2 regions of the Kitasatospora sp. NPDC004531 genome follow, and region 1 is predicted to be linked to the other one. Evidence: riboswitches for the same ligand, from Rfam matches in the RefSeq annotation. Region 1 holds a riboswitch; the other holds the start of a gene.
What was found. Region 1 has a riboswitch for glycine ahead of gcvP (aminomethyl-transferring glycine dehydrogenase). Riboswitches for the same ligand answer to the same signal wherever they lie in the genome.

Region 2: another riboswitch for glycine. It lies ahead of gcvT (glycine cleavage system aminomethyltransferase GcvT); the one in region 1 lies ahead of gcvP (aminomethyl-transferring glycine dehydrogenase).

What each region holds. Positions count from the first base shown of each region.
Region 1 covers NZ_JBSGDD010000024.1:64,902-68,586, forward strand. Annotated here, with positions in the region: gene gcvP (aminomethyl-transferring glycine dehydrogenase) at 1-2,265, opposite strand, end outside; glycine riboswitch at 2,355-2,482, opposite strand; glycine riboswitch at 2,484-2,589, opposite strand; gene ACWEMJ_RS13230 (PRC and DUF2382 domain-containing protein) at 2,777-3,685, shown strand, end outside.
Region 2 covers NZ_JBSGDD010000143.1:2,767-6,451, forward strand. Annotated here, with positions in the region: gene ACWEMJ_RS32275 (serine hydroxymethyltransferase) at 1-374, opposite strand, end outside; gene gcvH (glycine cleavage system protein GcvH) at 390-764, opposite strand; gene gcvT (glycine cleavage system aminomethyltransferase GcvT) at 867-1,985, opposite strand; glycine riboswitch at 2,136-2,240, opposite strand; gene ACWEMJ_RS32290 (enhanced serine sensitivity protein SseB) at 2,379-3,146, shown strand; gene ACWEMJ_RS32295 (enhanced serine sensitivity protein SseB C-terminal domain-containing protein) at 3,265-3,685, shown strand, end outside.

The sequences.
Region 1 (3,685 bases):
CGAGCCCCACGGCGCGGCCGAGATCGGGCCGACGCCGGTCGCGGGGCCGGCCTCGGCCTGCAGCGGGTGGTTCGGCAGGTACGGCGCGAGGTGCGCGCGCACCGCGACCGGGCCGACGCCGGGGCCGCCGCCGCCGTGCGGGATGCAGAAGGTCTTGTGCAGGTTCAGGTGCGAGACGTCCGCGCCGAACTTGCCGGGCTTGGCGAGGCCGACCAGCGCGTTCAGGTTGGCGCCGTCGACGTACACCTGGCCGCCGGCCTCGTGGACGAGGGCGCAGATGTCGGTGATCTGGGTCTCGAACACGCCGTGGGTCGACGGGTAGGTGACCATCAGCACGGCGAGCTGCTCGCGGTGCTGCTCGATCTTCGCCTTCAGGTCCTCGACGTCGACGTCGCCGTCGGCCAGCGTCTTGACCACGACGACCCGCATGCCGGCCATCGCCGCCGAGGCCGCGTTGGTGCCGTGCGCGGACGACGGGATCAGGCAGACGTCGCGCTGGGTGTCGCCGTTCGCCCGGTGGTAGGCACGCACCGCCAGCAGACCGGCCAGCTCGCCCTGCGAGCCCGCGTTCGGCTGGATCGACACCGCGTCGTACCCGGTGACCTCGACCAGCTGCTGCTCCAGCTCGCGGATCAGGGTCAGGAACCCGGCGGCCTGGTCGACCGGCGCGAACGGGTGCAGCTGCCCGAACTCGGGCCAGGTGATCGGCTCCATCTCGGTGGTCGCGTTGAGCTTCATGGTGCAGGAGCCCAGCGGGATCATGCCGCGGTCGAGCGCGTAGTCGCGGTCCGAGAGGCGGCGCAGGTAGCGCAGCATCGCGGTCTCGGAGCGGTGGCTGTGGAACACCGGGTGGGTGAGGTACTCGTCCTCGCGCAGCGCAGCGGCCGGCAGCGCATCGGCGTCCTCGGCGATCTCCGCGGAGACCCCGAACGCGGCGAACACGGCCGCCAGGTGCTCACGGGTGGTCGTCTCGTCGCAGGAAACCGAAACCCGGTCGCCGTCCACCCGGTGCACGTTGACGCCGCCGGCCAGCGCGGCGGCGACGATCTCGTCGGCGCGGCCCGGCACCACGGCCGTCACGGTGTCGAAGAACGCCTCGTGGGCGAGCTCGACGCCGCCCGCGCGCAGGCCGGAGGCGAGCGCGGCGGCGTAGCGGTGGGTGCGGCGGGCGATGTCGGCGAGGCCGTCGGGGCCGTGGTAGACGGCGTACATGGAGGCCATCACGGCGAGCAGCACCTGCGCGGTGCAGATGTTGGAGGTGGCCTTCTCGCGGCGGATGTGCTGCTCGCGGGTCTGCAGGGCGAGGCGGTAGGCGCGGTTGCCGTCGGCGTCGACGGAGACGCCGACCAGGCGGCCGGGCAGGTTGCGGGCGTACTCGGCGCGCACGGCGAGGTAGCCGGCGTGCGGGCCGCCGAAGCCCATCGGGACGCCGAAGCGCTGCGAGGTGCCGCAGGCGATGTCGGCGCCGAGCTCGCCGGGCGAGCGCAGCAGGGTGAGGGCGAGCAGGTCGGCGGCGACGGCGACGATCGCGCCGAGCTGGTGGGCCTGCTCGATGACGGGCTTGATCTCGCGGACGGCGCCGGACGCGCCGGGGTACTGGAGCAGCACGCCGAACACGCCGCGCTCGGCGATCTCGGCCGGGATGCCGTTGGACAGGTCGGCGGTGACGACCTCGACGCCGGTCGGCTCGGCGCGGGTCTGGATCACGGCGAGGGTCTGCGGCAGGGTGTCGGCGTCGACCAGGAAGACGCCGCCCTTGACCTTGGTGACGCGCCGGGCGAGGGCCATCGCCTCGGCGGCCGCGGTGCCCTCGTCGAGCAGCGAGGAGCCGGAGGTGGCCAGGCCGGTCAGGTCGGAGACCATGGTCTGGAAGTTGAGCAGGGCTTCCAGGCGGCCCTGGGAGATCTCCGGCTGGTACGGGGTGTACGCGGTGTACCAGGCGGGGTTCTCGAGGACGTTGCGCAGGATGACCGGCGGGGTGAAGGTGCCGTAGTAGCCGAGGCCGATCATCGAGGTGAGGACCTGGTTGCGGCCGGCCAGCTCGCGCAGTTCGGCGAGCACCTGGGCCTCGCTGCGGCCGGCGGGCAGGCCGAGCGCGGTGAGGCTGCGGATGGCGTCCGGCACAGCGGCGTCGGACAGTTCGTCCAGCGTGCTGTAGCCGACCTGGGCCAGCATCTTCTGCTGGGCGTCGCTGTCGGGGCCGATGTGGCGGTGCTCGAAGGGGCTGGCCTGCTCAAGCGCGGTGAGCGTCGGCTGGGCGTTCATGGGGGTCGGGCCTCCTGGTCGCGGACCGGCGGTGGTACGCACGCCGGCCGGCCGCTGTGGGAGCGTCGGGGCGCACGAACCCGTCAGCCTCCCCCTCTGTCATCGGTACCTGAGAGCTTCGCGCGCCCGGGGTGGTGCCCCGGTCGGCTTGCACCGTCGGCGAGGGCAGCGTCCGAGGGCTTCGGTGCCGACGGTCCTGCCCTGCTTTCCAGAGTGACCTGGCCCTCTCGGTACGGATGCCTGAGAGATTCCGGGGAGGGGTTGCTCCTTCGGCGTCCCGCAACCCGCTTGATCAGCGGTCCGGGACTCTCCCGAGCGGGCTCGGCGGTCGCCGCCCAGGGTACCAGCGCCGGGCTTGACGATCACCGGTACGGCGGTGTGATCCGCCCCGGACGGAGGCATTCGGAATGACACCGTCCGTTACGTGCCTTTTGGTGTGGAATAGCGGCCCGGCACGCTCCTCCGACCGCTCCCCGGACGGGTCCTGCAGGAGCAGCAGCTGGAGGACAGGGTGCAGACCGAAATCGATCCGCGCGACCTGATCGGACACAAGGCGGTCGACCGGAACGGTGACAAGATCGGCACGGTCGACGAGGTCTACCTGGACGACGCCACCGGGGAACCGGAGTGGGCGGCCGTCCGGACGGGCATCTTCGGCCGGGACGCCTTCGTCCCGCTGACCACCAGCGAGTTCTCCGGCGACGAGCTGCACGTCCCGTACGACAAGTCGCTGATCAAGGAGTCCCCGGACTTCGGGGTGGGCCAGCACCTGTCCCCGGAGCAGGAGTTGGAGCTGTACCGGTACTACGGGCTGGACACGGCGGGCGCCGACCGGCCGCTCCGGTTCGCCCCCGCGCCGCCGCCCGCCCCGGCCGCCAAGGAGTACTCGGAGAAGGTCGCCGACCGCGACTTCGGCGACCTCGCCTCCTCCCCCGAACCCGCCCCGGCCCCCGCGCCCGCTCCGGCGCCGGTGCAGGGCCCGGCTCCCGCGCCGGCCGGCTTCACGCCCCCGAGGCCGATCCCCGAGCGGCCCGCCGCCCGTCCCGCCGAGCCGGCCGGGCGGGCGGACCGGCACAAGCCCGCCGCCCCGGTCGAGCTCACCTGCCGCGAGGAGCGCCTGGACATCAGCACCGAGTGGCACACCGTCGGCACCACCCGGCTGCGCAAGTACGTGACCACCGAGGCCGTGGAGCGCCGGGTCCCGCTGGTGCGCGAGCGGGTGCGGGTGGAGCGCATCCCGATCTCGGACGCCGAGCGGGCCTCGCTGAGCGACCAGGAGATCGCCGAGGCCGTCGAGGAGGTCACGCTGCGCGAGGAGCGCCCGGTGGTCCGCAAGTACCTGGCCCCGGTGGAGCGGGTGCGGCTGGTGGTGGAGCGGTACACCGAGGAGCAGGTGATCCGCGAGGAGCTGCGCCGCGAG
Region 2 (3,685 bases), on a different contig from region 1:
CCGCCGTGGGCCAGGTTCAGGCCCAGGATGGTGTCGCCCGGCTGGATCAGCGCGAACATCGCCGCGGCGTTCGCCTGCGCGCCGGAGTGCGGCTGCACGTTGGCGTGCTCGGCGCCGAACAGCTCCTTGACCCGGTCGATGGCGAGCTGCTCGACCACGTCGACGTGCTCGCAGCCGCCGTAGTAGCGGCGACCGGGGTAGCCCTCGGCGTACTTGTTGGTGAGCACCGAGCCCTGGGCCTCCATGACCGCCACCGGGGCGAAGTTCTCGGAGGCGATCATTTCCAGGGTGGTCTGCTGGCGGTGCAGCTCGGCGTCGACCGCGGCGGCGATCTCCGGGTCGAGCGCGTGGAGGGACTGGTTGAGAACCGTCATGAGGGGGTCTCCCGGTCAGGCGCCGGTGAAGGCGGTGTAGCCGTCGGCGTCGAGCAGCTCGTCGGTCGCCTCGACCCGGACCTTGAACAGCCAACCGCCCTCGAAGGGCTCCGAGTTGACCAGGGCCGGGTCGTCGATGACCTCCTGGTTGACCTCGGTGACCTCGCCGGTGGCGGGGGAGAAGAGGTCGCTGACCGACTTGGTGGACTCGAGCTCGCCACAGGTCTCACCGGCGGTGACGGTGTCACCCACCGCGGGGAGCTGGACGTAGACGATGTCGCCGAGGGCGTCGGCCGCGTGCGCGGTGATGCCGACCGTCGACACCCCGTCCACGGCGGCGGTCAGCCACTCGTGCTCCTTGGTGTACTGCAGGTGCGTGGGGTTGCTCATGACGTCATTCTCCAGGATCGCAAGAGGGGAGGGCACGGCCGTCCGCTGGGCGGACGTACCGGAAAGAGCTGCTCGGACAGCAGGTGAAGGGCCGACGGAGGGTCAGCGGGCGCGCTTGTAGAACGGCAGCGCGACGACCTGGACCGGCTCGGCCTTGCCGCGCACGTCCACCGCGACGGTGGTGCCCGGCTCGGCGTGCGCGGCGTCCACGTACGCGATGGCGATCGGCTTGCCCAGGGTCGGGGACGGCGAACCGGAGGTGATCCGGCCGATCACGGCGCCCTCGGCGTCCACCACCGCGTACTCGGCGCGCGGGACGCGGCGGCCCTCGGAGACCAGGCCGACCAGCTTGCGCGGGGGGTTGGCCTCGGCTGCGGCGGCGGCCTCCTCCAGCGCCTTGCGGCCGACGAAAGCGCCGTCGTTGGTGGTCTTGTCGAAGCGCACCACCCGGCCCAGGCCGGCGTCGAACGGGGTCAGCTCGGTGGACAGCTCGTGCCCGTACAGCGGCATGCCGGCCTCCAGGCGCAGCGTGTCGCGGCAGGACAGGCCGCACGGGACCAGGCCCTCGGCGGTGCCGGCCGCGGTCAGCTCGGTCCACAGGTGCTCGGCGTCGGCGGGGGCGCAGAAGATCTCGAAGCCGTCCTCGCCGGTGTAGCCGGTGCGGGCCAGCCAGACCTGGCGGCCGGCCACGGTGGCGGGCAGCAGCGCGTAGTACTTGAGGCCGGGCAGGTCGGCGTCGGTCAGCTTGGCCAGGATGCCGTTCGCCTCCGGGCCCTGGACGGCGAGCAGCGCGTAGGCGTCGCGGTCGTCGCGGACGACGGCGTCGAAGCCGGCGGCGCGCTCGGTCAGGGCGTCCAGCACCACCTGGGCGTTGGAGGCGTTGGCGACCACCAGGTACTCGTCCTCCGCGGTGCGGTAGACGATCAGGTCGTCCAGGATGCCGCCGTCCTCGCGGCAGATCATGGTGTAGCGGGCGCGCAGCACGCCGAGCGCGGAGATGAAGCCGACCAGCGCGTGGTCGAGCAGTTCGCCGGCCTGCGGGCCGGAGACGGTGATCTCGCCCATGTGCGACAGGTCGAACAGGCCGGCCTTGGTGCGGACGGCGAGGTGCTCCTCGCGCTCGCTGCCGTAGCGCAGCGGCATGTCCCAGCCCGCGAAGTCGGTCATGGTGGCGCCGAGCGAGCGGTGCAGCGCGTCGAGCGCGGTCAGGCGGAGGGACACGACAGGACTCCCGGGATCTGGAAACGGGCAGGCTGGGGCGAATCTCCCCGTCTGTCGTCGAACCTGAGAGCTTCACCGCATCCCGGACAGGATGGCGGTTTGCACCGTGGGTGGGCGCACGGCAGGGCCGTGTCCACTTTCCAGATCTGCCTCGCCCGGGCGGTAGGGGGGCCTGAGAGATTCCGGGGAGGACTTGCTCCTTCGGCGCCGGTCGCGACCGGGTGACGGTCGTTCCGGCTCTCCCGCGCGGGTTCGAGCGGCCGGTATGAAGTTTGGGCGGGCCCATCATGGCACGCCGGGAGCCGCTGGTGGGAGTGGGGACGGGTCACAGTTCGGCCCGGGCGTCCGCCCGCGCCGCTAACCTGATCGCAACCGTGAGTGTGGAGGGGCGAGATGGGGTTCCCGCTGGGTCAGGTTCCGGAGAGCGGGAGCTGGCCGGCCAACGAGCTGGAGCAGGTGCTGGTGGCTGCGCTGGGCGATCCGGGGGCGACGCCCCGGGTGATCGAGGTGCTGGCGCGCAGTCAGGTGTGGATCCCGCTGCCGTCCGGCGCCGATCCACAGTCCGGCGAGCTCGACCTGCCGACGCTGGAGCTGGCGGGCGCGCCCTACGTGCCGGTGTACAGCTCGCAGGAGGTGTACCTGCAGCACGCGCCCGGCATCCCGTTCGCGATCGCCCCGATGTGGGAGTTCGCCCGGGGCCTGCCGCTGGGCGTCGGCGTCGCGGTCAACCCGGAGGCGCAGGTGGGCATCCCGGTGCCGCCGGAGGGCGTCGGGGAGCTGCGGCGCGGGCCGCGCGGCGAGCAGTGGGAGGCGCAGGGCGTCACCGAGGGTGCCCGGGTGGCGCTCAAGGAGCCCGAGCCGCACCAGGAGCCGTACGCCTTCCTGGCCGCCGCCACCGGTGAACTCGCGGCGCTGCCGGGTGTGTTGACGGCCCGTCGGGCGCTGGCCCGGGTGGAGGGCGAGTCGACGCTGCTGTACATCGGCGTCCAGCTGGACCCGGCGGCGCCCGCCGACCCCGGCGACGTCAACCTGGCGCTCGGCCGGGCGCTCGGAACCGCGCCGCCGAGCTGGGGCGTCCACCTGGTGCTGCTCGACCTGGTCGCGGACCCGGTGGTGGACTGGCTGCTGGGGCGGGTACAGCCCTTCTGGACGCGGCCGTGAATCCGCGGGGATCCGGTACGGCGGCATGACGGCTGTCGGGCGCGCCCCATAGGGTTGCCCCGGCCCACCGGAGCGCGGTGGACGGCGGACGAGGGAAGTCGAGAAAGAGGGCGGCGACGTGACGGGAGCAGCCGGCGACCCGGGCGCGATCGAGCGCGCCCTCGCAACGGTCGCACCGGAGCGCTGGGAGGCGTACGAGGGGTTGCTGCGCGCCCTCGCGGGCGGGCAGGTCTGGATGCTGCTGTGGCACGGCAGCCCGGGCAGCCCGGACGCCCAGTACGGGAACATGGACGTCGGCGGGCACGGCTACGCGCCCTGCGTGACCTCCCCGGGGCAGCTGGCCTCCAGCGGCTGGACGCGCGGCCACGAGGTGGTGTCCGGGCCGGAGATCGCCGGTTCGCTCTACCGCTCGCGCTGGGGCCTGTGGCTGGATCCGCACCGCCCGGGCGGCGGCGTCGGCGTGCCCTGGGCCGATCTGCGCCGGATCGCCGTCGGCCTGGACCGGGTGCCGGCCGGGCCGCTGCGGATCTCCGAACCGG